Regions from separate parts of the Peribacillus sp. NPDC096447 genome, predicted to be linked through region 3. Evidence: riboswitches for the same ligand, from Rfam matches in the RefSeq annotation. Region 3 holds a riboswitch; each other region holds the start of a gene.
What was found. Region 3 has a riboswitch for S-adenosylmethionine ahead of mmuP (S-methylmethionine permease). Riboswitches for the same ligand answer to the same signal wherever they lie in the genome.

Region 1 (2,208 bases), on a different contig from region 3:
CTGCTGCCGTGTAGGACCATGAGCTATCAGCCGATTGGATTTCCTGGAGATCTGCATTCGAAACATCTATTCCATATATCTTCACTTCATCGCGTCCCGCCTCTTTAATCGCCCGGGCTGCACCGATAGCAAAGGCATCCCATGTTGCGAAAATGGCATCCAATTTACCTTTAGGGTATTTATTCAGCATTGCGGCTACAGCATTTTGTGTCTGAACCGAAGTATCAGCAGATGCCACTCCGAATCTTTCGACTTCTTTAATCCCAGGATTTTCTTTTAATTTTTCCTGATAGACTGCATTTCTTCTTACCATTGGAGGAAAACCGTCCACCCAAAGATATGCAATTGCCGCTTCACCTTTCTGTTCTTTTATCAGTTTATCAAAAGCCAGCGTTGCCAAAGCTTCATCATCTTGTGAAGTTAATGTCACGCCTTCTATTTTAGATAGATCGCTTATTGAATCGAATGTGACAACGCTTTTACCTGCATCAACCAACTTTTGAACGTCATTCACAGTTGCTGCATCATCACCATGGGAAATGATATAGCCGTCATAATCTTCCTCCAAAGCCTGCGCTATCGCATCATGGAATTTAGCCGTATCACCATTGGCTGTGTACGTATCCACTTGAAACCCCAGTGCTTCTCCTTCTTCCTTCGCCCCCGCCAGGTATTGGGCCGTATGATCATCACCGCCAATTTTACGGATCACTTTGATTCTGGCTCCATCTCCATCAGCAAATCTTTCCGGAACATTTTCAAATGATACTTTTTCTTCTTTCTTCGACTCTGTGGAACTCTGACCTGTAGAGCAACCCGTTAAAAGCAAAGCCGAAGCGATGGCTGAAATGAATATCCCTTTAATAGACCTTTTCATCTTGTTTCCCTCCATTTTTTCTAATTAGTCTTATCAGTTAAGTTGGTGTAAATCCCAAAATAAAAACCTCTCTAATATAGAGAGGTTTAATCGGCTGTTTTGCAGACTTGTCCCTCTCTTATCTGTCAAAACATTTCTGTTTTGCAGGATTTAGCACCAATTCCTAATGGAACGGTTGCTGGGCATCTTAGGGCCAGTCCCTCCGCCACTCTTGATAAGAGATATATCGTGTTACGTTTTCGTAATTATCACTTTATAGGGATATAGTCGTAAAGTCAATAGATTTTTGAATATTTGAAATGTTCCCCGTTATTTTTTATTTTCTTTGAAGCTGGGCTAGACGCTTTTTCTCAATCTTTTCAAGCCGCTCCAACTGCCTTAATTTCACTTCGAACAAAGTGATCGGGTCACGGTAAACTTCCGGATTTTCTTTCATATGCTCCAATGCAGCCTGGTAGTCTTTTATTTCAGTCTGCGTTTGCTCTATCGTTTTTTGAAGTAAGGCAAATGAACCGCGATAGAAAAGGGAGATGTCACGATCCAAAGATTTTTCAAACAATCCAAATTGGGTAAGGAAACGTTCCGTGATCATTTCCGCAACATCCAGGTAATCTTCACTTTCCAGGTATTTCTTATAACGATTGTACATATTGGCTTTATTTTGCGGTATCGCCCCAAACAGCTTCCCTGCCCCTTTAAGCAGTAATTGAGATGGAGTCCTGCGCAAAAGGATATTGACGTTTTCGATGCGGATACTGCTTGTCATCCGGTCGGCATCACGGCGCCAGTCATCCAATACCCTGAAGTCGCCTGCCAGCGTAATCCGTTCTTCTTTGTATAATTCATTGAATCCGGCACTCATCTCATCCATAAACTGCTGGCTTTGCGTGAACTCCATTTGGGAACTGGCAATCCAGTCTTGAAGAGAACGGTAATATTGAGGCATGATCTTGTCAGATATGAAGTTTTGAATTCGCTCATTCATTTCCTGGTTTAACTGTACATGGACCTGACTGAAATCACTGCTTTCCGTTAACGATTTAGAGCAATCCCTCAGTAATTCAGGAATTTTTGAATAAAGCTGATTTTTCACTTCGTCCTTAAGCAGACGATACGACCTTATGATATTTTCACTTTTTTCTTTTTCCAAATCAGCCAGTTGATTGACCGCCCCATTCAGCTTGACTTCCATCTGTTCATTCCAAGAGATGGAATGCTCGCATTTCCGCTCATTGGCTGCCCGTTTTTCTAACAGATAAGATAAAGTTTTACGAATGAATGCCAGAATTTTTTCAGATCTTCTTTCCTTCCAATTATCATCTTGATAATTC
Region 2 (2,208 bases), 170 kb from region 3:
TTATTTTACTAATATCATAATTTGGTTCCCAAAGATCGATTAATGTTCCTCCGTGCGGTAAACTGATTGTCATGCTAATTTCCCCCTATGGTTTTTATTTATTTAAGATAAATGCAATCCGCATTCCGTTTTTTGAGCTCCTTGCCAACGGCCAGAGCGTAAATCATCTGCATTGAAGGCTGGTGCTGTACATGTTTTACATCCAATGCTCGGATATCCATTATCATGCAGGATATTATATGGAAGTCCGTTTTTGTGGGCGTAGCGCCAAACATCTTTCCATGTCCAATGTATGAGTGGACATATTTTAACTGACTTGAACTTATTATCCTTATTGATATACTCGGTCAAAGCCCTTGTTTCGGATTGCTCCCTTCGCAGTCCCGAAAGCCATGCTGTTGCCGTTGAAAGAACATCGGTAAGCGGAATGATTTTACGGATGTTACAGCACTTATTTGAATCTCTGACCCATAATTCATCCCCATATTCCGCTGCTTGTTCCTCAAGCGTCAAGGCAGGTTTCTTCATTTCGATCGAAAGCTTTGGATATCGCTTTTTCACTTGCTCGATCAATTGATAAGTTTCCTCAAAATGAACATCTGTATCAAGGAAAACTATTTTGGCAGAAGGATTGACCTTCGCCAATAAATCCGTAAGCACGATGCCTTCAATGCCAAAACTGCAAGCATAAATCAGTTCGTTTCCATAATGGTCATTCGCCCATTGCAGAACTTCCAAAGCACCTTTTGTCTCACTGTCTTCGGGAAATACAGGGAAATCCCCAGTGTTGAAATTTTCATAGTTTATTAATGCAGCCAACTTTGTAGCCCCCTCTAAAAACTTGCTGTATCAGGTTAGAGTAACTGTTGATCAATCCCCGTTGTAATCTTCTCCAGTTTGTTTGACTCTAGGAAAAAAGAGACGAATCTAACCAATACTCTCTTTATATCAGTTAAACCCGCCTCTAGTTTTTCTAGTCAGCAGATACCTTATTTAATTCTTAATTTTTCATTTCTTTCCATTTGAATGATTTTACCATCCTGGACAATAAGTGTAATGGATCCATATTTCATAGAATTAAGCATTTCTTGAAGTCGTTCAAATATTTCTTCAAGCTGATTCTCTTTATCCAAGCCTGTTCCTCCTTTAAGAAAATCCGCGTATTTTTATTTTCACCGCTGATTCAATGAATTTCTTAGATTTATATAATTCCAAACAACCTTACATTGTTATGGTTTGCCTACAACTTCCCCAAAAAACAAAAATCTTTCCATGATGGAAAGATCCCAAGGTAAATATCTTTACCTTATCTTCCAAAATGATCAACATTTTGTTGGAGGTAGCACCTTGCATCGATCAAGCAGGTTGCTGGACTTCAAAGGGCCAATTCCCTCCGTCGCTCTGGATAAGTTTTATTATTTTAAATATTAACATATATTTAATCCTTGTCAATGGAGTTTTCTTATAAAATAACTTGGTTTAATATTATGGATGAACTGTTATTTTTATACACACTATTCCGATTCTGATTTTATGTTCATGTAAATACGAAAATAGACTCGTCTTTTTAGATAAAGCCTCCAAAAAAATGAGTCTATTTTCATTAACAAGCCTATTATTGGCGCCTGTCATTCTTTGAAAAAATAATTTCTCGAATTCCAGTACTTTTATAGAAGGGATTACTCGAATTTAATTTCTTAACTGTATCGCTTCTACAAATTCTTGAACTTGACTCTGGACCCGATCAATTAAATGCAAATCATTAATCGGGTTTTCTGAATTCTGTTTATCTATTTCCTTATCAACAAAATAAATGCCCTGCAGCGGCTCGCCTTTTAATATTGAAATTAATGGTTTAAGTGCATAGTCAATCGCCAATAGATGCCTGTTACTTCCGCCAATCATGATTGGCAGCACTGGCTTCCCCTTAAAAGCACCTTCTGGCAGCAAATCAATCAAGGCCTTCAATACACCTGTATAAGAAGCCTTATAAACCGGTGAACCAATAATGACACCTCTAGCTGCTTGAATTTTCTCTGAAAGCTTTAAGATATCTTCACTATTATATTTGCCTTGGAATAAATCATCTGCTGAAAAATCCGTAATTGAGAAATAAGCTGTGGTAAATCCTTCGTTTTCGACTAATGATTGAATATGTTTAAGTGAAATGTCCGTTCTGGACGGAATAGCCGGACTTCCTGATAAAAT
Region 3 (2,208 bases):
CAAAACAAAATAAATGGAATGCCACAATATAGTGCAATTCGTTGTGTAGGATCAAATGCAATGCCTATGCAAGAAGCCAGGCATAGCATAAAAGAAACGATTGGTACGAGTGGATATAATGGCGTTCGATAAGCCAAGTCATTTACTGAATTTCCTTCTTTTATATATCGTCTGCGAAATAGAAACTGTGACACGCTAATACTCATCCAAACTACAACCACGGCTAGTCCAGAAATGGATACAAGCACTATGTAAACAGTATCCGGTGCAATAATACTCGAGAACAGGGCTAAACAGCCGCCCAACATACTGAATAGGACTGCATTTATCGGAACTCCCCGTTTTGTCAATTTTGCAAATATTGGTGATATAGTTTCCTTATCTGCAAGTGACCAAAGCATTCTGGATGATGCATACAATCCTGAGTTTGCAGCAGACAAAATGGCAGTTAATATAACAAAGTTCATAATATCCGCTGCATATGGCACACCAATCCGTTCAAGAACTGCCACAAAGGGGCTTTCTAATACGCTTGCATCCGAAATAGGCAATAATGCGGATAATACAACGATGGTTCCTACAAAAAAGATAATCAATCTCCATAATGTCATACGGATTGCCTTTGGTATCGTTTTTTCTGGATTCACAGTCTCTCCAGCTGCAATTCCGATTAATTCAGTTCCAGAGAATGCGAAATTCACCGCAAGCATCGTCATTATAATGGCAAAAGCACCATTCGGAAATAAACCTTCACTTGTAAAATTGGAGAACGGAGCGGATTGTGAATGAATTATTGGAATGAAACCTAGCATTGCTGCTGCTCCCAAAATAATAAAAATCACAATGGCAAATACCTTTATAGACGCAAACCAGAATTCGGATTCAGCGAAAAATTTAACGGTCCACGCATTTAATGCCAAGACCAATATGGCAAATAGTGCACTCCATATCCAGACATTGATTGATGGAAACCATCTCTGCATCAACAAACCTGCAGCCGTGAATTCCGAACCTAGTGCAACAGTCCAAGTTAGCCAATACAACCAAGCTACTGTATACCCTGTCCCAGGACCTATGTATTTAGCTGAGTAGCTATGAAACGCACCTGTCTCGGGCATATGTACTGCCAGTTCACCTAGACATAGCATGACTAGATAAACCACTAATGCCCCAATCAGATACGAAAGGATGGTGCCGAATGGGCCAGCCTGTTGAATCGTATAACCCGAACTTAAGAATAAACCTGTTCCAATCACCCCGCCAAGCGATAGCATTATTATATGCCTTGCCTGCATTTCCCTTTGAAAATCATGCTTCCTTTTGTTCTCCATTCTTACTCTCCTTTATCTTGCATCCAGAAAAAACGAAAACGCACTCTAAAAAAGAGTGCGTTACTGACAAATAAACACGTACGGTCTTATCTATCAAGGTTTCACCCCCTGGAATTAGCACAGTGTCATTGCAGACCTGTTGCTGAGGTTTCATAGGGCCAGTCCCTCCACCTCTCTGGATAAGAAATTATTTTTTTATAACTTTATCAATCTATGAATAAATTGTCAAGTTTTGTTTCGGTTTGTAAAGACTTCCTTTAAAGTCCAAACGATCATCGATCTTTGGCATAGATATGAACTTGTTTTTGGAACAGTCGCTTACAGTATTAGAATTGCAGATAATGCTAACCGGGAATAATTTAAAAAAATGACGACACCTTAAAAGATGACGCCATTTTTCTTTCTTATTCCTTAAGGTCGTTCAATTTCAAATAATTCCCCTAGTTTTGTATAAGTATGACCCGCTAATCTTGCTACAGGTTTTAGCCCATTCTGGTCAATTCGGCCATTATGGTAAATATCCTGCTCTATATGATAGCAGACTATTTTCCCTATCAATAAATCACAACCAGGTTTATTCTTGGAGCCTGCCAATGGTATCGCATGCTCTAATATACATTCAAAGCGTACCTTCGCTTCTTGCAATCCTGGTACCGATACCTTATCACTAACCGCCTGAGTGAAATTGGTAAGACCCAATTCACTTTCGTCAGACGGAAGTTCCTTGGCCGTTCGATTTGCATCAGCAACATTATCTTCATCAGTGATATGAACAACGAATTCACCTGTTTGAATTGCATTTCGGGCCGTGTCCTTTGAAACTCCTTCTTTCCGTTGAACAGAAATGGAAATCATCGGAGGATTGGAACTGACTATG
Region 4 (2,208 bases), on a different contig from region 3:
CTCTTCTTTTGCTTTTAGGTAGTCAACTACTTTATTATATAGTTTATTGAACACATCTTCGGAAATTGGCTGGTTCACTGAACCCCAATCGATTTTATCTTTAACGGATGCTTCTTCCACGATAAATTTATCTTTAGGTGAACGACCAGTATATTTGCCAGTTTCAGCTTTTACTGCGCCGGTTGATGTTAAAACGCCTTCATTTCTGCTTAATACCTTTTCGACCAATTGAGGAACTGAAAGTTGAGTTTGCACATTGTTTCCTGTTAATAACTGGTGTAACTCATTAGAAACATCTACAGAATTCATATATGAGGTACCTTCCTTTGTTTAAGTTTTTAGATTACAATTAGTATAACACATTCATTTAAATAGTCTATACTATTTCTTCTGATTTGTGATTATTTTCAGCTGGTTGCGTTAATCATTTTATTCCGGCAGGAACCGAGTCAGGATTATCACATATACTTTAATGAAGTCAATTTTATTTTAATAGGAAGTAAGTAAGCAATATATTTCCAATGGTGAAGTCGTTTTTCTTATGCTTAATACTTATTATTAATGGCAATTTTCAACATTTCTATTCGTATTTTGCATTGTAAACCCTTCTAAGACGCTGTATCAACATGTTTTTCAAATGAACGCCATACTGGGCGGAAATGTTCTTTTTAAAAAAGCATTGACAAATTCCAACCAGATACGATAATATCTTAAATTGTACGGATTCTCTTATCCCGAGTTGGTGGAGGGACAGGCCCTTTGAAACCCAGCAACCTGCCATATTGAACTTGACTCCAAGATCGATCGCCGAAAATAAAGCGAAGGTCTTCAAGGAATAGTGGTGATGGTGCTAACCTGAGCAAGGTAAAAAACCCTTGAACGATAAGAGTGAAAGGATAGAAGACAGAATTTTAAACCTTTCCTCATTTGCCAGGGAAGGTTTTTGTGTTTTTCATAAGTAATTCTGTGTCTATAGTTGAAACTAATGAGGGAAACGAGTTCCGTAAAAATCAGGCTTATGCCTACAACATACTAACTTCCAAGGAGGAAATATGATGTCAAAGAAACGTCTATTTACTTCTGAATCTGTTACAGAGGGCCATCCGGACAAAATTTGTGACCAGATTTCAGATTCCATTTTAGATGCTATCCTTGCTAAGGATGCAAATGCACGTGTTGCGTGTGAAACTAGCGTAACAACAGGTCTTGTACTTGTTGCTGGTGAAATTACAACGTCCGCTTACGTGGATATTCCGCGTATCGTTCGTGATACGATTAAAGGAATTGGCTACACACGTGCGAAATACGGTTTCGATGCTGAAACTTGTGCAGTGTTGAGTTCCATTGATGAGCAGTCTGCCGATATCGCAGCTGGAGTCGATAAAGCATTGGAAGCTCGTGAAGGAAACATGTCAGAGGAAGAAATCGATGCAATCGGTGCAGGGGACCAAGGTCTTATGTTCGGATTTGCTTGTAATGAAACAGAAGAGCTTATGCCGCTTCCGATTTCATTGGCGCATAAACTTTCATTCCGCCTGGCTCAAGTTCGTAAAGATGAAACTCTTGCTTACCTACGCCCTGATGGTAAAACACAGGTAACTGTTGAATATGATGAGAATAACCGTCCTGTACGTGTAGATACGATCGTTATCTCTACACAGCATGATGCAGAAATTACGCTTGAACAAATTCAAGCCGATCTAAAAGAACATGTGATCAAAGCAGTCGTTCCAGCTGAATTGATCGATGCTCAAACTAAATACTTCATCAACCCTACTGGCCGTTTCGTAATTGGCGGACCTCAAGGGGATGCTGGTCTTACTGGACGTAAAATCATCGTTGATACTTACGGCGGATACGCTCGTCATGGCGGCGGTGCATTCTCTGGTAAGGATGCTACTAAAGTTGACCGTTCTGCTGCATACGCTGCTCGTTACGTTGCGAAAAACATCGTGGCAGCAGGCCTTGCCGACAAAGCGGAAGTTCAATTGGCATACGCAATTGGTGTGGCAGAGCCTGTATCGATTTCAATTGATACGTTCGGAACTGGTACAGTTAGCGAAGAAGTCCTTGTTGACCTAGTTCGCGCCAACTTCGACCTTCGTCCAGCTGGCATCATCAAAATGCTTGACCTTCGTCGCCCGATCTACAAACAAACAGCTGCCTACGGACACTTTGGCCGTACAGATGTCGATCTTCCATGGGAAC

Region 1: linked by a shared signal. The riboswitch ahead of ACIQZD_RS20215 (sugar ABC transporter substrate-binding protein) and the one ahead of mmuP (S-methylmethionine permease) in region 3 are both predicted to bind S-adenosylmethionine.
Region 2: linked by a shared signal. The riboswitch ahead of ACIQZD_RS19030 (YezD family protein) and the one ahead of mmuP (S-methylmethionine permease) in region 3 are both predicted to bind S-adenosylmethionine.
Region 4: linked by a shared signal. The riboswitch ahead of metK (methionine adenosyltransferase) and the one ahead of mmuP (S-methylmethionine permease) in region 3 are both predicted to bind S-adenosylmethionine.

The regions. Positions count from the first base shown of each region.
Region 1 covers NZ_JBIWEV010000006.1:107,189-109,396, reverse strand. Annotated here, with positions in the region: gene ACIQZD_RS20215 (sugar ABC transporter substrate-binding protein) at 1-877, opposite strand, end outside; SAM riboswitch class I at 993-1,098, opposite strand; gene ACIQZD_RS20210 (GTPase domain-containing protein) at 1,194-2,208, opposite strand, start outside.
Region 2 covers NZ_JBIWEV010000005.1:358,694-360,901, reverse strand. Annotated here, with positions in the region: gene sat (sulfate adenylyltransferase) at 1-73, opposite strand, end outside; gene ACIQZD_RS19035 (phosphoadenylyl-sulfate reductase) at 103-807, opposite strand; gene ACIQZD_RS19030 (YezD family protein) at 990-1,133, opposite strand; SAM riboswitch class I at 1,304-1,412, opposite strand; gene ssuE (NADPH-dependent FMN reductase) at 1,690-2,208, opposite strand, start outside.
Region 3 covers NZ_JBIWEV010000005.1:193,016-195,223, reverse strand. Annotated here, with positions in the region: gene mmuP (S-methylmethionine permease) at 1-1,331, opposite strand, end outside; SAM riboswitch class I at 1,415-1,517, opposite strand; gene ACIQZD_RS18280 (flavin reductase family protein) at 1,743-2,208, opposite strand, start outside.
Region 4 covers NZ_JBIWEV010000007.1:171,907-174,114, reverse strand. Annotated here, with positions in the region: gene pckA (phosphoenolpyruvate carboxykinase (ATP)) at 1-309, opposite strand, end outside; SAM riboswitch class I at 727-889, shown strand; gene metK (methionine adenosyltransferase) at 1,053-2,208, shown strand, end outside.